Regions from separate parts of the Streptomyces sp. NPDC006372 genome, predicted to be linked through region 3. Evidence: riboswitches for the same ligand, from Rfam matches in the RefSeq annotation. Region 3 holds a riboswitch; each other region holds the start of a gene.
The links. A riboswitch is a leader RNA that binds a small molecule or an ion and turns the genes downstream of it on or off. The one in region 3 is predicted to bind cyclic di-AMP.
Positions count from the first base shown of each region.

Region 1: it holds a riboswitch for cyclic di-AMP, as region 3 does, so the genes downstream of both, ABZ016_RS06120 (LysM peptidoglycan-binding domain-containing protein) here and ABZ016_RS05095 (NlpC/P60 family protein) in region 3, are expected to answer to the same signal.
Region 2: it holds a riboswitch for cyclic di-AMP, as region 3 does, so the genes downstream of both, ABZ016_RS40570 (M23 family metallopeptidase) here and ABZ016_RS05095 (NlpC/P60 family protein) in region 3, are expected to answer to the same signal.

Region 1 covers NZ_JBEXQJ010000002.1:357,761-364,315, forward strand. The annotation lists gene ABZ016_RS06110 (DUF2092 domain-containing protein) at 1-468, opposite strand, end outside; gene ABZ016_RS06115 (polyprenyl synthetase family protein) at 711-1,721, opposite strand; cyclic di-AMP (ydaO/yuaA leader) riboswitch at 2,226-2,404, shown strand; gene ABZ016_RS06120 (LysM peptidoglycan-binding domain-containing protein) at 2,408-3,187, shown strand; gene ABZ016_RS06125 (HAD family hydrolase) at 3,151-3,999, opposite strand; gene ABZ016_RS06130 (GNAT family N-acetyltransferase) at 4,173-5,258, shown strand; gene ABZ016_RS06135 (glycosyltransferase) at 5,279-6,555, shown strand, end outside.
Region 2 covers NZ_JBEXQJ010000055.1:19,784-26,338, reverse strand. The annotation lists gene ABZ016_RS40595 (MarR family transcriptional regulator) at 1-478, opposite strand, end outside; gene ribA (GTP cyclohydrolase II) at 579-1,220, opposite strand; gene ABZ016_RS40585 (MarR family transcriptional regulator) at 1,359-1,874, opposite strand; gene ABZ016_RS40580 (dihydrofolate reductase family protein) at 1,953-3,083, shown strand; tRNA gene ABZ016_RS40575 (tRNA-Met) at 3,139-3,212, shown strand; cyclic di-AMP (ydaO/yuaA leader) riboswitch at 3,502-3,658, shown strand; gene ABZ016_RS40570 (M23 family metallopeptidase) at 3,670-4,701, shown strand; gene ABZ016_RS40565 (aldo/keto reductase) at 4,871-5,815, shown strand; gene ABZ016_RS40560 (PrsW family intramembrane metalloprotease) at 5,852-6,555, opposite strand, start outside.
Region 3 covers NZ_JBEXQJ010000002.1:133,822-140,376, reverse strand. The annotation lists gene ABZ016_RS05100 (tellurite resistance/C4-dicarboxylate transporter family protein) at 1-651, opposite strand, end outside; gene ABZ016_RS05095 (NlpC/P60 family protein) at 811-1,980, opposite strand; cyclic di-AMP (ydaO/yuaA leader) riboswitch at 1,989-2,143, opposite strand; gene pcrA (DNA helicase PcrA) at 2,448-4,928, shown strand; gene ABZ016_RS05085 (M23 family metallopeptidase) at 4,981-6,555, opposite strand, start outside.

The DNA.
Region 1 (6,555 bases), 220 kb from region 3:
CTTGCCGTTGTGGACGACGCTGTACTCGGCGGCGTTCTCCAGCAGCGACAGCTTCTGCTTCTCCGGGCCGTCGACAGCGACGCGCAGGGTGTGCGTGCCGGAGGCCAGTTCGGTGAGCTTGGACGTCGGGTCGGCGGAGGAACCGCCCTCGCCCGGGCTCGCCGCACCGGACATCAGGCTGCTCTCCAGCCCGCCGAGGTCCGGCAGTCCGAGATCCGTGCTGATCTTCACCGTGCCGGACAGCTGCTGCACGTCCGACTTGGCGATCTTCTCGATGAGCTGCTGTGCCGTGATCTTCGGGAGGTCGGGGTCGCCCGAGTCGGCGAGTGCGGGGACCAGGCCGATCGTCGCGGCCGCCACCCCCATCACCGTGACCGGGACGACGTACCGCGCGGCTTTGCTCCGCCGGGAGCGCTGCTCGTCGACCTCCCCGGCGGTCGTGTTCTCGTCGGATGCGTACGGTGCCATGTGTGCCCTACCTCCGTGGTCGGCGGCGGCTGTCCGTGTCGTCCACGCACTCGTCCCTGAGCCGCCATTCTCACCCGAACAGGTGAGGAGTGGTGTTCTTCGGTGGTCTCCATCTGACCAAATCGGCCGGGGAGATACGTCAGACCGCGGGCTCAACTCCACGTACTGCTGGGGTATGACACGGAGGGGCGGTGTCTCCCCCGACCCGTAGGGGGCGGGGGATGAACCGGACCGGTGCCGCGCTAGCCGGCGCGGTGCACCACGGCGTCGCTCAGCTCCACGAGAGCCGCCTTCGCGGCGCACTCCGGCAGGGGTGCCAGGGCCGAGCGGGCGTCCTGGGCGTAGCGGACGGTGTCCCGGCGGGCCTGTTCCAGCGCCGGGTGGGCGCGCAGCAGGCGCAGGGCCTCGGCGTGCCGGGCGTCGTCGGTGAGGTCGGAGTCCAGCAGCTCGCACAGGGCGATGTCGTCCGCGAGCCCGAGCCGGGCCGCGCGCTCGCGCAGCCGCAGCACCGGCAGCGTGGGGATGCCCTCGCGCAGGTCGGTGCCCGGGGTCTTGCCGGACTCGTGGGAGTCGGAGGCGATGTCCAGGACGTCGTCAGCGAGCTGGAAGGCGACGCCGAGCCGCTCGCCGTACTGGGTCAGCACGTCCACGACCGTCTCGTCGGCGCCGGACATCATCGCGCCGAACCGGCACGACACCGCCACCAGCGAGCCGGTCTTGCCGCCCAGCACGTCCAGGTAGTGCTCGACGGGGTCCCGGCCGTCCTGCGGTCCGGCCGTCTCCAGGATCTGCCCGGTCACCAGCCGTTCGAACGCCTCGGCCTGCACACGGACCGCCTCGGGGCCGAGGTCGGCCAGGATGTGCGAGGCGCGGGCGAAGAGGAAGTCGCCGGTGAGGACCGCGACGGAGTTGCCCCAGCGGGTGTTCGCGCTCGCCACCCCGCGGCGCACGGCGGCCTCGTCCATCACGTCGTCGTGGTACAGCGTGGCCAGGTGGGTCAGCTCCACGACGACGGCGGACGGCACGATCCCGGGCGCGTACCGGTCACCGAACTGGGCGGAGAGCATCACGAGCAGCGGACGGAACCGCTTGCCGCCGGCCCGCACCAGGTGCTGGGCGGCCTCCGTGATGAAGGGCACCTCACTCTTGGTGGCCTCGAACAAGCCTTCCTCGACAGCCGCCAACCCGGCCTGGACATCGGCTTCCAGAGCCTGGTCCCGCACGCTCAGCCCGAACGGCCCGACGTCGGTCACGAGGGGTCTCCTGTCTGCTGTGTCTGCCGGTGATTACGCGGATTGTCGATAGGTCGCTGCCCTCACTCGAGTCAGCGTATCCGGTCACGTTTCGATCACCGCCAGCGCCCATGGTTACAGGCCGGGTGGTATCCGATCACGACCTCCATGTTTTCGATCAGTCCATAAGAACAGACATTTATCCACTTACCAGGAGGTAGCGAGATATAAACGATTTGCCGCGTTGCGTAAGTTAATTCCCTTTGCTGATATGTACCGCACAGGCTCGTGATCAGTGAGTTCGGTCACGTCGCCCCTTTTGCCCCCTCGCTCCGGCACCGGCCCGTACCCCCTTCCACCGAAAGCCAGTTGAGCCTTGGCTCCCGCAAAGGATCAAGCGGGCCAAACCACTCAGACCAAGGTCAACCGGCTCGGAATGTGACTCCGGTGCTTGTTCCCGACATGTGCTCTCGCATACGTTCCCGGCTTGTCCGGCGGACCGCCGAATCCTGCCGCCGCCCGGACACCCCACACACACCGACTCACTCACGCAGGGCAGGAGCGGGGGACCCAGGTAAGTCGCCGGTCCGCACAGCGGACCGGCTCGGGGTGAAGCCGCGTACGGCAGCACAGCGCCGTACGCGGCCGGACACCTCCCGGCCCGAACCCGACAGCTCACCTCGCAGGCGCCGGAGAGGAACATCGCCATGGCCGGACGAGGCATGCACCGTCGCAGCAGAACCAGCCCGCTCACCCGAGGCGTCGTAGCCGTCGGAACCGGCGGAGCGGCACTCACCCTTCCGCTCCTCGGCGCGACGCACGCGAGCGCCGCCGAGCCCCAGAGCGCTCCCGTCGTCGCACAGTCCGTGCACCAGGCGGCCCAGCCCGCCAAGTCCCTCGCGTACACCGTGGTCAAGGGCGACACGCTCTACCGCATCGCGGACAAGTACGACGTGTCGGGCGGCTGGAAGCAGCTCTACAAGGACAACCGCGCCGCCGTCGGCGACAACCCGAAGCTGATCCACCCGGGTCTGAAGCTGAAGGTGAAGACCGCCAAGGCGGACGCCGCCCCGAAGCAGGCGACCAAGTCGTCCGCCCCCGCCAAGCCGGCCGCGAAGCCCGCCACGGGCGTCGCCCAGGCCGCCCCCGCCGCCGCGAAGACCTACGCGAACAACCTCGACGGGTGGATCCGCGAGTCGCTGGACATCATGGCGCAGAAGGGGATCCCGGGGTCGTACGACGGCATCTACCGCAACATCATGCGTGAGTCGTCCGGCAACCCCCAGGCGATCAACAACTGGGACTCGAACGCCGCCGCGGGCACCCCGTCCAAGGGCCTGCTCCAGGTGATCGACCCGACGTTCGCCGCCTACCACGTGCCCGGTACCTCCTTCGACCCGTACGACCCGGTCGCCAACATCACGGCGGCCTGCAACTACGCGGCGGCCCGCTACGGCTCGATCGACAACGTCAACGGCCCGTACTGATCCACCCCGCCCAGCAGTCGCTCGAGGACGACGGCGATGCCGTCGTCCTCGTTCGACAGCGTGACCTCGTCGGCCACGGCCTTGAGTTCGGGATGGGCGTTGGCCATGGCGACGCCGTGGGCGGCCCAGTCGAACATCGGGATGTCATTGGGCATGTCACCGAAGGCGATGGTGTCCGCCGGCCGCAGCCCCAGGTGCTCGGCGGCCAGCGCCAGGCCCGTCGCCTTGGTGATGCCGCACGGCTGGAGTTCGACCGTGCCGGGCCCCGACATTGTCACCGTCGCCAGTGAGCCGACCACCGAGCGGGCCGTCGCCGCCAGCTCGTCGTCCGTCAGACCGGGGTGCCGCAACAGCACCTTGCTGATGGGCTCGCACCACAGGTCGTCCCGTCGCTCGACCCGTACGGCGGGCAGGGTCGGGTGCGGCATGAGATAGCCCGGCTCGATGAGCGTGAGCCCGTCGACCCCGTCCTGGTCGACCGCGGCGTACACCTCCCCCACCTCGGCCTCGATCTTGCCGAGGGCGGTCTCCGCCAGTTCACGGTCCAGCGTGATGGACCACAGCAGCCGGTCCGCGCCGGCGTCGTACACCTGCGCGCCCTGGCCGCACACCGCGAGCCCCGTACAGCCGAGGTCGTCGAGGAGCGGCCGCACTCTCGGGGCCGGCCGGCCCGTCACCACGAGGTGCTGGGCGCCGGCGTCCGCCACCCGCGCGAGTACGGCGAGAGACCGGTCGGAGAAGGTGTCGTCGCCGCGCAGCAGCGTCCCGTCCAGGTCGGTGGCGATGAGTGAATATGCGAGGGGTGCGGCCATGATCAGAGAATACGGACAGCGCGCCCGTTCGTTTCATCGCACGGTGGACACCGATTGCCCGATTGAGGGCCCCTCTGCACCAGTTGGCAACAACATGGTCCGCTACCTACCCGTGAGGCCGTCCCGAGCGGTACCTTCCAAGTGTCCAGGGGGGACTTGATCGGGGGGTCGGGTTGAGCAGTGGGCGCATTCGTGTGGCCGGGGCCGGGGAGCTTCGCGAGGCGGAGAGGGAGCGCTGGCGAGCGCTGCGCGCCGCGGCGGAAGCACCGCGCAACCCGTTCATGGAACCGGAGTTCACCGAAGCCGTGGGCCGGGTGCGGCCGCAGGCACGGATCGCGGTGGTGTACGACGGGCCGGAGCCGGCCGGCTTCCTGCCCTACGAGCGCGGCCGGTGGGGTCAGGGCCGGGCGATCGGACTCGGCGTCTCGGACGCGCAGGGCGCGATCCTGCGGCCGGGCCTGGACCTGGAGACGGGCGAACTGCTGCGGGCCTGCTCGGTGTCCAGCTTCGCCTTCGACAACCTGGAGGCCGAGCAGCGGCTCTTCGTCCGGTACGCGGCGGAGGAGTACGCCACCTTCGTCATCGACGTGGAGAAGGGCTACGAGACGTACGAATCGGTGCTGCGCGCCCAGTCGCCGAAGTTCCTGAAGACCACCCTGGCCAAGGAGCGCAGGCTGGGACGGCAGGTCGGCGAGCCGCGCTTCGTGTTCGACGAGCGCGACCCGGCCGCGCTGCGCACCCTCATGGAGTGGAAGTCGGCGCAGTACCGCAGGACGGGCCGGCGGGACCGGTTCGCCCAGGAGTGGATCACCCGCCTCGTGGGGCGGCTGGCCCGGACCCGGGCGCCGGAGTGCAGCGGCACACTGTCCGTGCTGTACGCCGGGGAGCGGCCCGTCGCCGCGCACTTCGGACTGCGTTCGGCGTCGGTCCTGGCCTGCTGGTTCCCGGCCTACGACCCCGAGTTCTCGAAGTACTCGCCGGGTCTGGTGCTGCATCTGCGCATGGCCGAGGCGGCGGCCGCCGAGGGCATCGGCATGCTCGACCTGGGGCGGGGCGCGGCCGAGTACAAGGACGCGCTGAAGACGGGCGAACTGCCCGTGTACGAGGGAGCGGTGACGCGTCCGGGGGCGGGCGCGGCGCTGCACTGGCTGAGCCGCGAGCCGGCGCGCCGCGCGCACAGCTTCGTCCGCGGCCGGCCGCGGCTCGCGGCGCTGGCGGCGCGGACCCTGAAGGGCGCGGCCCGGCTGCGCCGTACCTGACACGAGTGGGGGGAGGGCGCATGGCTCGTTCGGCACGTGCGCGGGAGGAGATACGCCGGTTCCTGGACATCGGGGCGGTGCAGGTTGCCGAGGTGGACCTCGATGGGGCGGAGGCGGTGCTCAGACCGGGTCCGGGGAATCCGCCGGTGACGAGCGGAGAGGTGTTCGTACTGGTCAGGAGGGGCGGCCGGCCCGTGGGCACGCTGCTCGGTCGGGTGCCGGAGGGGGCGGACGCCAAGGCCGTGCTGGCGGAGCGGGCGCGGGCGGAGTGTGCGGTGGCCGTCGGTGAGGAGCCCGGGGATGCGGTTGAGCCCGGGTCGGCTCTTGAGCCCGGGTCGGCGGTTGAGTCCGGGTCGGCGGTTGAGTCCGGGTCGGCGGTTGAATCCCGGTCGGCCGGTGCGTCTCCGTACGCGAGTGTCGTCGTCGCGACCCGGGAGCGTGCAGGCCAGCTGGCCCGCGCGCTGGACTCGCTCCTGGCGCAGGACCATCCGCGGTTCGAGATCGTCGTCGTCGACAACGCACCCGTGACGGACGGGACGAGGGAACTGGTCGAGCGGAAGTACGCCGAGCGCGTGCGGTACGTGTGCGAGCCGGTGCCCGGCCTCGCGGTCGCGCACAACGCGGGGCTGGCGGCCGTCCGGGGCGAGGTGGTCGCGTTCACCGACGACGACGTGGTCGCCGACCCGCGCTGGCTGACCGAGCTCACCGCGCCCTTCGCCGCCGACGCCGGACTGGGCTGCACGACCGGGCTGATCCTGCCCGCGCGGCTGACGACCCCGGCCCAGGTGCTGCTGGAGAGCCACGGCGGCTTCGCGAAAGGCTTCACTCCAAGGACGTACGACCCGGCACACCCGCCGGTCGACGAGCCGCTGTTCCCGTTCACGGCCGGGCGGTTCGGCTCGGGCGCCAACATGGCCTTCCGGACGGCCGTCCTGCGTTCCGTCGGCGGTTTCGACCCGGCCACCGGCGCCGGGACGGCCGCCCGGGGCGGCGACGACCTCTACGGCTTCGTCCGCGTCCTGGCCCAGGGCAACCGGCTGCGCTACACGCCGTACGCGCTGGTGTGGCACCACCACCGGGAGACCTGGCGGGATCTGGAGACCCAGGCGTACGGCTACGGCGCCGGGCTCACCGCCTACCTCACCGCGGTGCTCGTCAACCGCCCCGCCCTGCTGCCGGCGTTCCTCGCCCGGCTGCCCCGCGGCCTCGCCCACGCCCGCGCGCTGACCGCCGTGCGCGAGACGGAGGGGGCGGGCGGTGCCGGCACGCCGGGTGATCACGACGTGCGCACGCATCC
Region 2 (6,555 bases), on a different contig from region 3:
CCGCGAGGAACCCCCGCAGCCCCGTGCTCAACGCCGCCCGTTCCGCCGGTTCCATCGCTGCCAGGGCCGTGGTCAGGGCCTCGGCCCGGCGGTCCGCGACATCGCCCAGGACGTGCTGTCCGTGGGTGGTGAGCCGCAGTTGCACCTCACGGCGGGTGGTCGGGTGCGGGGCGCGCTCCAGGAGGCCGGCCGCCGCGAGGCGGTCGCAGAGGCGGCTGGCGGTGGGGAGGCCGATGTCCAGCCGCTCGGCCAGGGCCGTGAGGTTCAGGCCGGGCGCCGCCTCCAGCGTGCGCAGTGCGCGCAGCTGGTGCAGGGACAGGCGCAGGGACGCGTCCTGGGCGGCGACCGACCACAGGGCCGTCAGGCTGTCCACCGCATCGGCGATCTGTGACGCGACGGCCTCCGGGCCGTCGCCCGGTCTCCTCGCCCGGTGGTCACCGGGGCCGCCGAGTTCGGTCACGAAACGGTCACTTTCCATAAGCTCCGGGTACTGCTGAGGTCGCCCTCTTTCAAAGGCTGTACCCGAAGAGCCGAGGGGCAAGCAGTCCCGTTCGCTGTCCGGCGGCGGCCGGAAGGTGCTAGCCGGCGCTCAGCTCCGTCAGTGCGGCGAGCGGCAGCGTGTGCTGCGTCTGGAGGACCTTCGCGCGCAGGTAGCGGACGTTGTGCGCGGTGGTGAAGACCCCCGTGGGGATCCGGTCGCGGACGTCGACGCCCAGGTCCCGCAACTGGTCGGCCTTGTCGGGGTTGTTGGAGAGCAGGTCCAGCTCGCCGATGCCGAGGGCCCGCAGCATCTGGGCCGCCGCCGTGTAGTCCCGGGCGTCCTCCGGCAGCCCCAGGGCCGCGTTCGCCTCGTACGTGTCGAGGCCCTCGTCCTGGAGGGCGTACGCGTCGAGCTTGTTGTAGAGACCGATGCCCCGGCCCTCCTGGCGGAGGTAGAGCAGCACGCCGCCGCGGTCGGCGATGCGCTCGACGGCCTCGCGCAGCTGCGGACCGCAGTCGCAGCGGGCCGAGCCGAACACGTCCCCGGTCAGGCACTCGGAGTGCAGCCGCACCAGCGGAACCGGGCCGGGCTCGCCCAGGACGACGGCCACGTGCTCCTGGCCGTCGGCCAGCCCGTGGAAGGTGACGACTTCGGCGTCGGCCTGGTAGCCGTCGTGGAAGCGCAGCGGGACCCGGACACGGGAGCGCGGGGTGGCGACGACGGTGGGGGTGTCGGGCATGCGGGGCCTCCGGGTTCCGTTCCTGTTCGGCTGCACAGCCGTCTGCTGGACTGCTTCAGATTTGAAGCAGATCCACGATCGGAACCCTACTCTTGCTTAAAATTTGAAGCAATGATGCCCGAGGGGGTGTGACGCGCCTCACGAACAGGCCGTCGACGACCTCCGTCGCCACGGCACGTCGTCCGACGCCGGCCGTGCCCCGTCCTCCTGGAGCCCCTGCGCGATCGCCGAGGCGATCTCCTCCAGCTGCCCCACCTGCTCCTCGCTGAGCCGGTCGAACAGGAAGCTCCGCACCGTCTCGACGTGCCCGGGCGCGGCGCGCTCCAGAACGGCGAAGCCCTCGTCGGTCAGGGCCGCGATGCTCCCCCGTTTGTCGTACCGGCAGGCCTCGCGCCGCAGCATGCCGTCCTTCTCCAGCCGCGTCACCGCGTACGTCAGCCGACTGCGCGTGATCTTCAGCCGCTCGGCGAGATCGGTCATGCGCAGCCGCCGCTCCGGGGACTCGGACAGGACGGACAGGATGGAGTAGTACAGGTGGGGCATGCCGGCGTCCTGCTGGAGCTGCCGGTCGATCGCGTCCTCCAGGAGCAGCGAGGCGGCGATGTACGCGCGCCAGGCGCGTTGCTCCTCGGGGGTGAGCCAGCGATTCGTCATGCCACCAGTGTAGGTTTGTTTCAAACTTGAACCAAGCCCGTCCCGTCAGTCCGCCGTCCCAACGAGCCGGGAGCGTCGATGCCCCACCCGTACGTCCTGCTGTCCGCCGCCGTCTCCCTCGACGGCTACCTGGACGACACCGGCCCCGAACGCCTGCTCCTGTCCAGCCCGGCCGACTTCGACCGGGTCGACGAGGTCCGGGCCTCCGTCGACGCCATCCTGGTCGGCGCGGGAACCATCCGTGCCGACAACCCCCGTCTGCTGGTCAACTCACCCGTGCGGCGCGCCGCCCGCACAGCGGCCGGCCTGCCGGAATACCCCTTGAAGGTCACCGTCAGCGGCACCGGCGACCTCGACCCGGCGGCACGGTTCTGGCACACCGGCGGCGAGAAGGTCCTCTACACCACCGACGAGGGCGCCGAACGCGCCCGTGCCCTCGGCCTCGCCGCCGACGTCGTCCCCCTCGGCGCCGGCCTCGACTGGCGGCGGCTCCTCACCCACCTGCACGACGAACGAGGGGTGCGCCGGCTCATGGTCGAGGGCGGCGGCCTGATCCACACCCAGCTGCTCACCCAGGGCCTCGCCGACGAACTCCAACTGGTCCTCGCCCCGCTCTTCGTGGGCGACCCCGCCGCCCCCCGCCTCTTCGGGCCGGGCGGCTACCAGTCCGGCCGGCTCCGGCTGCTGGAGACCCGGCGGATCGAGGACGTGGTCCTCATGCGCTACGAGCCGACCGAGCCGGGCACCGGGTCCCTCCCCACCGCCGCCGACCGCCGCTGGCTCGCCCTCGCCTGCGAACTGGCCGCACAGTGTCCACCGTCGGACACGGCGTTCAGTGTCGGCGCGGTGGTGGTCGCGGCCGACGGTACGGAACTGGCCCGGGGCCACTCCCGTGAGGGCGGCGACCCGGTCGTGCACGCGGAGGAGGCGGCCCTGGCGAAGACCGACCCGGCCGACCCGAGGCTCGCCGGCGCGACGGTCTACAGCAGCCTGGAACCCTGCGCCCGCCGGGCCTCCCGGCCCGCGCCCTGTGCCCGGCTGATCCTCGACGCGGGCGTACGGCGGGTCGTCACGGCCTGGCGCGAGCCGGACACTTTCGTGGCGGGGGCCGACGGCAGCGGCGTCCTGGCGGACGGGGGAGCGGAGGTCGTCGTCCTTGCTGAGTACGAGGGACCGGCGAAGGCTCCGAACCGCCACCTGCTGAGCTGAACCGGTGGGTGTGTGCGAGCTGTCCCGCTGATGGCGTACACTGGTGACACAACGACGCGGGGTGGAGCAGCTCGGTAGCTCGCTGGGCTCATAACCCAGAGGTCGCAGGTTCAAATCCTGTCCCCGCTACTGAAGGCCGAGGGCCGGAATCCGAAAGGGTTCCGGCCCTCGGTTCATGTCGGGCCCTCATCCTCACGGACAGTGAGTGAATCGCCCCGCTCCGCAGTACAACTGACGCTCCGTCAAAACCCGTGAGTCACTTGCGGAGCGGTCAACTCGCCCGATTTAAGCCGGTCATGCCAGGTAAGTCCGCGCGAAAAAGGTTAATGATCAAGCGGAATCGCTGGAATACCCACCGCGCCTCCATTAACGTTCGATAACGCAGCGCGGTCGTCCCAGCCGTCACAGAAGGCGGCTCCGTGCGCACGCGCCGAATCCCGAAAGGGAACCGGGGAACCACCACTTGGGGTGAATCGGGCGGATGCCGCCGTGGAAGCACGGTCGGTATACGCGCGTAGGAGACCTTCCTGCTCCGAACCCGTCAGCTAACCCGGTAGGCGAGAAGGAAGGAAAGGAGTACGCCCACGTGGCGTCCAACCGGCCTGCCCCCGCGGCCCCGTCCCCGCGCGACCAGCACGACACCGAGACCTTCGGCTTCGGCGGTCACCGCACCGACGAGGGCCCGTTCCAGGAATGGAACCCCACCGCGGAGTCCATCCGTCCCGTCCGTGGCCGGCATCGCGTCACCAAGCAGCGCGGCGGAGGGCTCGCCCGCAGCTCCACCGTCCTGGGCGTCGGCGTCATAGCCGCCGTGGGCGCGGGCGGCATCGCCAGCGCCCAGACCGGCAAGCCGCCGGTGTCGATCTCCGTGCCGGACCTGCCCTCGGTGGGTTCCCTCATCTCGGACGACGACACCCCCGAAGGCTCCTCCACCCCGCTCAGCGACCTCGCCACGGCGTCCGCCGACACCGACCAGGGCGGCTCCGGCGCGGGCGAGGCGCTGCGCGCCCGGATCATGGCCCAGGTCGAGCGCCAGCAGGAGCAGATCGAGACCAAGGCCGCACAGGACGCCGCGAAGGCCGCCGAGAAGGCGGCCGCGGAAGCCGCCGCCAAGGCGGAGCAGGAAGCCAAGGCCAAGGCCGCCGAAGCCAAGAAGAAGGCGGAGGAGGAGGCCCGGAAGAAGGCCGAGGCCGAGCGGCTCGCCGCCCTCGCCAAGCAGTTCACGCTGCCGACCTCCTCGTACACCCTCACCTCCACCTTCGGCCAGGCCGGCGCCTACTGGTCCTCCGGCTACCACACGGGCCTGGACTTCGCCGCGCCCACGGGTACCCCGATCAAGGCGGTGCACAGCGGCACCATCACCGAGGCCGGCTGGAACGGCTCCTACGGCTACAAGACGGTCCTGACCCTCGATGACGGCACGGAGATCTGGTACGCCCACCAGTCGTCCATCGGCGTCAGCGTCGGGCAGAAGGTCAGCACGGGCGACGTCATCGGCCGCGTGGGCGCCACCGGCAACGTCACCGGCGCGCACCTGCACCTCGAGGTCCACTCCGGTGGTTCGTCGAGCGGCATCGACCCGATGGCGTGGCTGCGGGGCAAGGGCCTCACTCCCTGAGCCTCGCTCCTGGAGTCTCCTGAGCCTCACCTTCCGGGCGGTGCACGCCAGTTGAAGCACCGGCGGTCCTGACGACGACCCCCCGACGTCCGGACCGCCGGTTCTCGTTTACAAGACTTTTGCGTCCACGGCGGAATGAGCCACTCCGTCACGGCCGTTGACGTGGAGCATGACTTCTCTTCGCAAGCTCGGCTCCTCCGACCTCGAGGTCTTCCCGCTCGCCCTCGGCGGCAACGTCTTCGGCTGGACCGCCGACGAGGACCGGTCCTTCGCCGTCCTCGACGCCTATACCGCCGCCGGCGGCAACTTCGTCGACAGCGCCGACGTCTACTCGGCGTGGGTCGACGGCAACCAGGGCGGCGAGTCCGAGACCATACTCGGCAAGTGGCTCGAGGCGCGCGGCAACCGCTCCGACGTGGTCGTCGCCACGAAGGTCAGCCAGCACCCCGAGTTCCAGGGCCTGTCCGCAGCCAACATCAAGGCCGCCGCCGACGCCTCCCTGCGGCGCCTGCGCACCGACTACATCGACCTCTACTACACCCACTTCGACCAGCCCGACGTGCCGGTCGAGGAGATCATCGGCGCGCTCGACGAACTCGTGAAGGTCGGCAAGGTGCGGCACATCGCCGCCTCCAACATCTCCGCCGAGCGGCTGCGGGCGTCCCTGGAGTTCTCCGACCGCGAGGGCCTCGCCCGGTACGTGGCTCTCCAGCCGCACTACAACCTGGTCTCCCGCGACACCTACGAGGGTGAGCTCCAGGACCTCGCCGAGCAGGCCGGTCTCGCGGCCGTCCCCTACTACGCGCTCGCGTCCGGCTTCCTCACGGGCAAGTACCGGCCCGGCACGACGGTCGAGAGCGCGCGGGCGGGCGGTGCCGCCAAGCACCTGGAGACCGAGCGGGGCCGGCGTGTCCTCGACGCCCTCGACGAGATCGCCGCGGCCCATGACGCCCCCGTCGCCACGGTCGCCCTGGCCTGGCTCGCCGCCCAGCCCACGGTGGCGGCGCCGATCGCCTCCGCGCGGACGGTGGAGCAGCTGCCCGCGCTGGTGGGCGTCGGGGAGCTGACCCTGACGGAGGGGGAGGTGCGGCGGCTCACCGAGGCTTCCGCCTGAGACCCGAACCCCGGGCCGTACTCCGCGTCCTGCCGGCTACGACCGGTACGGGTTGTACGCGGGGTACGGCATCGGGTGGCCGTACCCGTACGCCCCGTGCACCGGCCAGGGCGGTGCCGTCACCGGGACCGGAGGGGCCGTGATCCGTGCCGCGTGGTCCAGCGCGGGGCGGGCGGCCTCCCGGCGCCGCCACAGCTCGTCGAGCAGTTCCCGTTCCCGGACGGCGAAGTCGCCGCCGGCGCGGCCCCGGCGGCCCCGGTGCCGCAGGAACGCCAGGGACGTCGCGTATCCCTCGTACTGGGCCACCGACCGTGCCGCCGCCTTCCCCGCGTGGCGGCGGGCGTACTGGCGGGCGATCCGCCGGGCCCGCATCGAGCCGAGCGCGTACGGCTCCGCCGGGGTCAGCCACCCGGCCACGGCGTACGCGGGCAGTTCCGTCTGTACGGTCCGCAGCTCCCGCTGCCGTGTCCAGACCACCAGCCACGTCAGCAGCCCGAAGATGGGCACCATGAACGCCGCGTACACCGCGAAGAACCCGTACTCACCGAACGCGGACGAGCCGTTCCACATCGCGTGCATGCCCATCGCGAGCAGCAGCCCGGAGAGCGGGAAGGCGATCCGGCGGATGTGCTGGCCGTCCGCCGCGAGCGCGGCGATGCCGAAGCCGATGCCGGTCAGGACGGTGAAGAGCGGGTGCGCGAACGGCGACATGATGATGCGCACGAAGAAGGTCGCCGCCG
Region 3 (6,555 bases):
CAGCGTGACGGTGGTCGTGCGCAGGACGCTCCGGTTCTCGTCGTTCCACAGATACAGGCGTGCGCTGTCGGCGCTGAGGAGCTTCGCCCCGGCGAGGGCCGAGACGGCGAGCGCGCCGCCGCCCAGCCAGTGGTCCCCGGCCCCCCTGGCCACCTGTCGCGGGTCTGAACGGGGCAGAGCGAGGCCGCACAGCAGCAGCCCTAGCCAGAAGACCACCAGGGCCGCCTGAGCGAGCCAGGCCGCCGACGCGGCCGCGGCGAGCGTGGCGGCGAGCACGGCGAGCCCCTGGGTGACCACACAGCGCAGGAACGCGGTTCCGCCCCGCTCCTTGTCCTCTACGACGAGCAGCGCGGCCCAGAGCACGGCGGAGACCGCCAGCAGCGCCTCGGCGAGCGCCTCCCGGCCGGCCGCGGAGAAACCGGTGCCGAGGAGGGCGGTCGACGCCAGGACCGTGACCGCGACAGGCGTCTCCGTCCGCCAGGTCGTCCGCCGGAGGACATCCGCGACCGACACCAGCCAGGCCCCGCAGGCCAGGAGGAGGGTGATACGGGAGAGGACCTCGTACCCCGCCGAGTCGAGACCGACCGACAACGTGCCGGTCGCCAGCGCGTACATCGCCCACAGGGTGGCGAAGGGGGAGGGACCGGACATAGCGCCGATGCTAGGCAGCGACGCGCACGTTACGAGAGGGGCACGCGCGCGTGCCCCTCAAAAACGTGGGAGACCTCTCGGGCCGGGACCTCCGGGACCTCCGGGACCTCCGGGACCTCCGGGGCCTCTGGGGTCTCTGGGGTCTTTCGGGCCGGACCCTCAGGCCGGCCGCACCACGCTGTGGATCGCCGACGCGCCGTCGTAGTAGATCGACTCCTCGCGCACGTAGGCGCCGGGCTTCGGGGCGTGGATCATCATGCCGTTGCCGATGTAGATGCCGACGTGGGTGACGTCGTCGTAGAAGAAGACCAGGTCACCGGGGAGCGCCTGGGAGACGGGGACCGTGGTGCCGGCGTTGACCTGGTCGTAGGTCGTGCGCGGCAGGGTGACACCCGCGGCCTTCCACACGGCCTGGGTGAGGCCGGAGCAGTCGTAGGAGCCGGGGCCGACGGCTCCCCACACGTACGGCTTGCCGATCTGGGCGCGGGCGAAGGCGAGCGCCTTGTCGGCCTTGGTGGCGTACGAGGAGTCGGCGGGGGCCGAGGAGGAGGACGAGTCCGAGGACGACGAGGTACCGCTCTCCTGCTGCTGGGCGGCGGCCTCCTCCCGCGCCTTCTGCTGCGCCGCCTGCTGCCGGGCCAGCTCTTCGGCCTTGCGTGCGGCCTCTTCCTGCTTCTTCTTCTCGATCGCCGCGAGCCGCGCCTTCTCCTCGGCCGTCAGCTTCGACAGCAGGTCGCGGGCGTCGGCCAGCTTCCGCTGGACGGTGGACTTGGCCGTCTTCAGGTCGCTCTGCGACTCGGTGAGCGTCTCGAGGCTCTCGGTGGCCTCCTTGCGCTTCTTCATCGTCTCGGACTGCTGGGTGACGAAGTCGTCGACCGCCACCTTCTGACGGCCGGTCATCCGGTCCATCAGCTGGGTCTGGTCGAAGTAGTCCTGCGGGGTGTCCGCCAGCAGGAACGTCGCCGTGTCCGGGGCGGAGGCGCCGGTGCGGTACTGGGCCGCGGCGAAGGAGCCGAGCTCCTCGCGGGCCTCGTTGAGCTTCTGGGTGCGCTGTGCCACGTCGTCGAGGAGGGTGTCGACGCGCTTGCGCTGTTTGGTGGTCTTCTCCTTGGCCGAGTTGTACTTCTCGGTCGCCGACTCGGCCTGGCGGTACAGGTCGTCGACCTTCTTCTCGACTTCCTCGAGGCTCGGCTTGTCGTCGGCCTCGGGGGCGGCGTTGGCCGACTGGGACAGCAGGGCCACGGAGGTGAGGGCCGCCGTCGCGAGGGCGGGGGTCCGTATGCCTGCTACGCGCGTACCAGAGGGACGCGACTTGCGGTGCGACGCCAAGGGAGGCGACTCCTTCCGTGCTCCGCCTACCGGGTTAGCTGTCGGGTTCGGGCGGGTGGTTCGGAAGGGTTGCCCTACGGCCATCCCCGAAGGGGTCGGGCCGATTCACCCCAAGGTCTCGGTGGGTCCCCGGCTCCGGCTGCCGCTACGGCGCGCCGGACTCGGCGGAGGCCGCGCGGCCCGGCGACGTTCGCCGGTGGGGGTCGTACGGCCTGCCCGCACGGTAGCCAACTCGTGTGGCCCTTGTGAAGGTTGATGGGTGATATGCCCGATACATTTTCGTGACCTTATCCCGGAGCGTTGCTGAAAGTGATCTACTCGTGAGGATTGATCGTCAATCGTCCGGAATTATGCCGATCGTCGCGGGGCGTGATCGCCCGGTCCTGAAGGGTGACGGGCGGGTCGTTCCGGCGATGTTCTCAGGGCGGCGGCGGGCTGTCAGTGGGGCGCCCTAGACTCGGAGAGCGATGAGCAGCCTCTTTGACGACAGCTTCCTGGCGGACCTCCAGGCCCAGCGGGGCCCCGCGGACGAGCCCCCGCCGCCGCCCGAGGGCGATCACGTACCGGAGCCGGTTCCGGACGATCTGTTCGGCGGGAAGTTCGACGTACCGCCGGACCGGGACACGTACTACCGGGACGGCGCCCCCCGCCCGGTGGTGGACACCGCCGCCCTCCTGGAGGGGCTGAACGACAACCAGCGCGCCGCCGTCGTCCACTCCGGTTCCCCGCTGCTCATCGTGGCCGGTGCCGGCTCCGGCAAGACCCGCGTGCTCACGCACCGCATCGCCCACCTGCTCGCCGAGCGGGACGTCCACCCGGGCCAGATCCTCGCGATCACCTTCACCAACAAGGCCGCGGGCGAGATGAAGGAGCGCGTCGAGCAGCTCGTGGGCCCGCGCGCGAACGCGATGTGGGTGATGACCTTCCACAGCGCGTGCGTGCGCATCCTGCGCCGGGAGAGCAAGAAGCTCGGTTTCACGTCCTCCTTCTCGATCTACGACGCCGCCGACTCCAAGCGTCTGATGGCCCTGGTCTGCCGCGATCTGGACCTCGACCCCAAGCGCTTCCCGCCGAAGTCGTTCAGCGCCAAGATCAGCAACCTGAAGAACGAGCTGATCGACGAGGAGGACTTCGCCGCCCAGGCCACCGACGGCTTCGAGAAGACCCTCGCCCAGGCCTACGCCATGTACCAGTCGCGACTGCGCGAGGCCAACGCCCTCGACTTCGACGACCTGATCATGACGACGGTCAACCTGCTGCGCGCCTTCCCGGACGTCGCCGAGCACTACCGCCGCCGCTTCCGGCACGTGCTGGTGGACGAGTACCAGGACACCAACCACGCCCAGTACGCCCTCGTCCGGGAACTCGTCGGCACCTCCGAGCATCCCGTCGACGTACCGCCGGGACCGGATGACGTACCGCCCGCCGAGCTGTGCGTGGTGGGTGACGCCGACCAGTCGATCTACGCCTTCCGCGGGGCGACGATCCGCAACATCCTCCAGTTCGAGGAGGACTACCCGGACGCGACGACGATCCTGCTCGAGCAGAACTACCGCTCCACGCAGACCATCCTGAGCGCCGCCAACGCGGTCATCGAGCGCAACGAGTCCCGCCGCCCCAAGAACCTGTGGACCAACGCGGGCACCGGTGCGCAGATCACCGGGTACGTCGCCGACACCGAGCACGACGAGGCGCAGTTCGTCGCCGAAGAGATAGACCGTCTGACCGACGCGGGCGAGGCGAAGGCGGGCGACGTCGCCGTCTTCTACCGCACCAACGCCCAGTCCCGTGTCTTCGAAGAGATCTTCATCCGCGTCGGACTGCCCTACAAGGTCGTCGGCGGTGTCCGCTTCTACGAACGCAAGGAGGTCCGGGACGTCCTGGCCTACCTGCGCGTGCTGGCCAACCCGGAGGACTCGGTGCCGCTGCGCCGGATCCTCAACGTCCCCAAGCGGGGCATCGGCGACCGTGCAGAGGCGATGATCGACGCCCTCTCCCAGCGCGAGAGGATCAGCTTCCCGCAGGCCCTGAAGCGCGTCGACGAGGCGTACGGCATGGCCGCGCGCTCCACCAACGCGGTCAGGCGGTTCAACGCGCTGATGGAGGACCTCCGCACGATCGTCGAGTCCGGCGCCGGACCGGCCACCGTGCTGGAGGCCGTGCTGGAGCGCACCGGGTACCTCGCCGAGTTGCAGGCCTCCACCGACCCGCAGGACGAGACCCGGATCGAGAACCTCCAGGAGCTCGCCGCCGTCGCCATGGAGTTCGAGCAGGAGCGCGGCGAGGACGAACAGCCCTCCCTTTCGGACTTCCTCGAGCAGGTCGCGCTGGTCGCCGACTCCGACCAGATCCCCGACGAGGAGGACGGCGACGGCGTCATCACGCTGATGACCCTGCACACCGCCAAGGGCCTGGAGTTCCCGGTCGTCTTCCTCACCGGCATGGAGGACGGCGTCTTCCCGCACATGCGCGCCCTCGGCCAGACCAAGGAGCTGGAGGAGGAGCGCCGCCTGGCCTACGTCGGCATCACCCGTGCCCGGGAACGGCTGTACCTGACGCGGTCGACGATGCGCAGCGCCTGGGGCCAGCCGTCGTACAACCCGCCCTCCCGGTTCCTGGAGGAGATCCCGCCGGCCCACATGGAGTGGAAGCGGACCGGAGCGACCGCGCCCGCGTCCTCCGGGCCGGTCTCGGCGGTGGCGGCCTCGCTGTCGTCGTCCCGCTCGCGTTCGTCGGCCTCGGGCGCCTCCGGTTTCGCCACTCGCCGGACCTCCGAGAAGCCGGTCGTGGCGCTGGCGGTGGGCGACCGCGTCACACATGACCAGTTCGGGCTCGGAACCGTCGTCGCGGTCAAGGGCACGGGCGCGAACGCCGAGGCGACGATCGACTTCGGGGACACCAAGCCGAAACGGCTGCTGCTGCGGTACGCGCCGGTGGAGAAGCTCTAGCCCGGTCGGATGCCGGCCCCCGCTCGCACACGCGGCGGGGGCTGCTGAGACGTTACGTCGGGTCGACGCCGTGGCTGCGCAGCCACGGGAGCGGGTCGATCGGTGAGCCGCCGGCCGGGCGCACCTCGAAGTGCAGATGAGGGCCGGTCGAGTTGCCGGAGTTGCCGGAGCGCGCGATCGGATCGCCGGCCTTCACGGACGTACCGGAGGGGACCGTGTAGGTGGAGAGGTGGCAGTACCACGTCTCCGTGCCGTCCTTCGCGGTCAGGATCAGCATGTTGCCGTACGCGCTGTTCCACTGGGTGCGGACGGTGCCGTCGGTCGCGGCCATCACGGTCGTGCCGTACGAGACGGGGAAGTCGATGCCGGTGTGCAGGGACATCCAGTTGATGCCGGACTGGCCGTACTGAGCGCTGAGTCCGTGGCGGGCGACCGGCATGGCGAACTTCGGGCGCAGCCGCTCCTTGCGGGCCGCCTCCTCAGCCGCACGCTTCCGCTCCGCCGCCTGCTGGGCCTTGAGGTCGATGCGCTCCTGCGTACGGCTGGCCCGGTCGGCGAAGTCGTCGGCTCCGGCGGAGAGGCTCTGCAGCTGGGTGTCGAGCTTGTTGTTGGCGGCGGCCGGTTTGACCGGCTGCGCGTCCGCCGCGGTCGTGTGCGCCTCCGCGGCGCTGTCCTCGGTGAGGCTGCCGACGGAGGCCGCGGCGATCCCGGCGACGCCCATCACGCACGCGGAAGGCACCGCGATGGTCATCAGCGCCGAGCGCTTGGGGGGCGTACGGCGGCGGGAACGGGACGCGGCGCGGGAGGCCGCCCGTGAGCCCGGGGGCGGGGAGGCCTCCTCCTGGCCGTCCAGGAGGGGGGCCACGGTGGGCAGTTCACCGGTGGCCGCCGGCTCATCGCCGTCCGTGGCGGGGTCGAGGTGGAGGGCGCCGGTGGATTCGTCGTAGCCGACCTGCTCGAACGTCGCGGTCTCGTGCTGGTCGAAGGTCTCGCCGTGCTGCTCGTACGCCTCGGGGGCCGTCGCGGCGGTGCCGTCGGAGTTCCACTGGGTGGCGTCGTAGGCGCCTGTGTCGAAAGCCTGCGTGCCCCAGTCCCACTGCTGGGTCTGGTCGGCCGGGTTGCCGGACTGGTCGGGCTGGTGCCAGGCGCCGGTGTCCCACTGCCCGGTCGCGTCCGGGGAGGAGGCCTGCGGCGGGATGACCGAGAGCGGCTGCCCTGTCGTCCAGCTCGTCGTGTCGTACACGCCGGTGTCGTAGGCGGCGTGGTGCTGGGCCGCGTACGCGTCGTAGTGCACGTTCTCGTGGGTGCCGGTGGGCCAGTGGCCGGTGTCGTACGAGCCCGTGTGCTGACCGCTGTCCGGCAGATCGCCGAAGAGGGGGTCGGCCGCGAAGGTCGCGGTGGTGTGGCCGGTGGCGGTGGCGTCAAAACCGGTGGCGGCGTAGTCGCCGTACGTGGTGAAGTCGCCGTACTGGGCTTCCTGGGTGCCGTACGACGCATAGTGCGCCGGGTCGGCGTCGGAAGCCGGAGCCGGGGTCATGGTCCCCGACGGGTGACGGTCGTTCACCAACTTCTCTTTCGCCTCGACAACAGGGGCTGCCAGAGCAGTGCGGCGACTGTACCCGGCGGT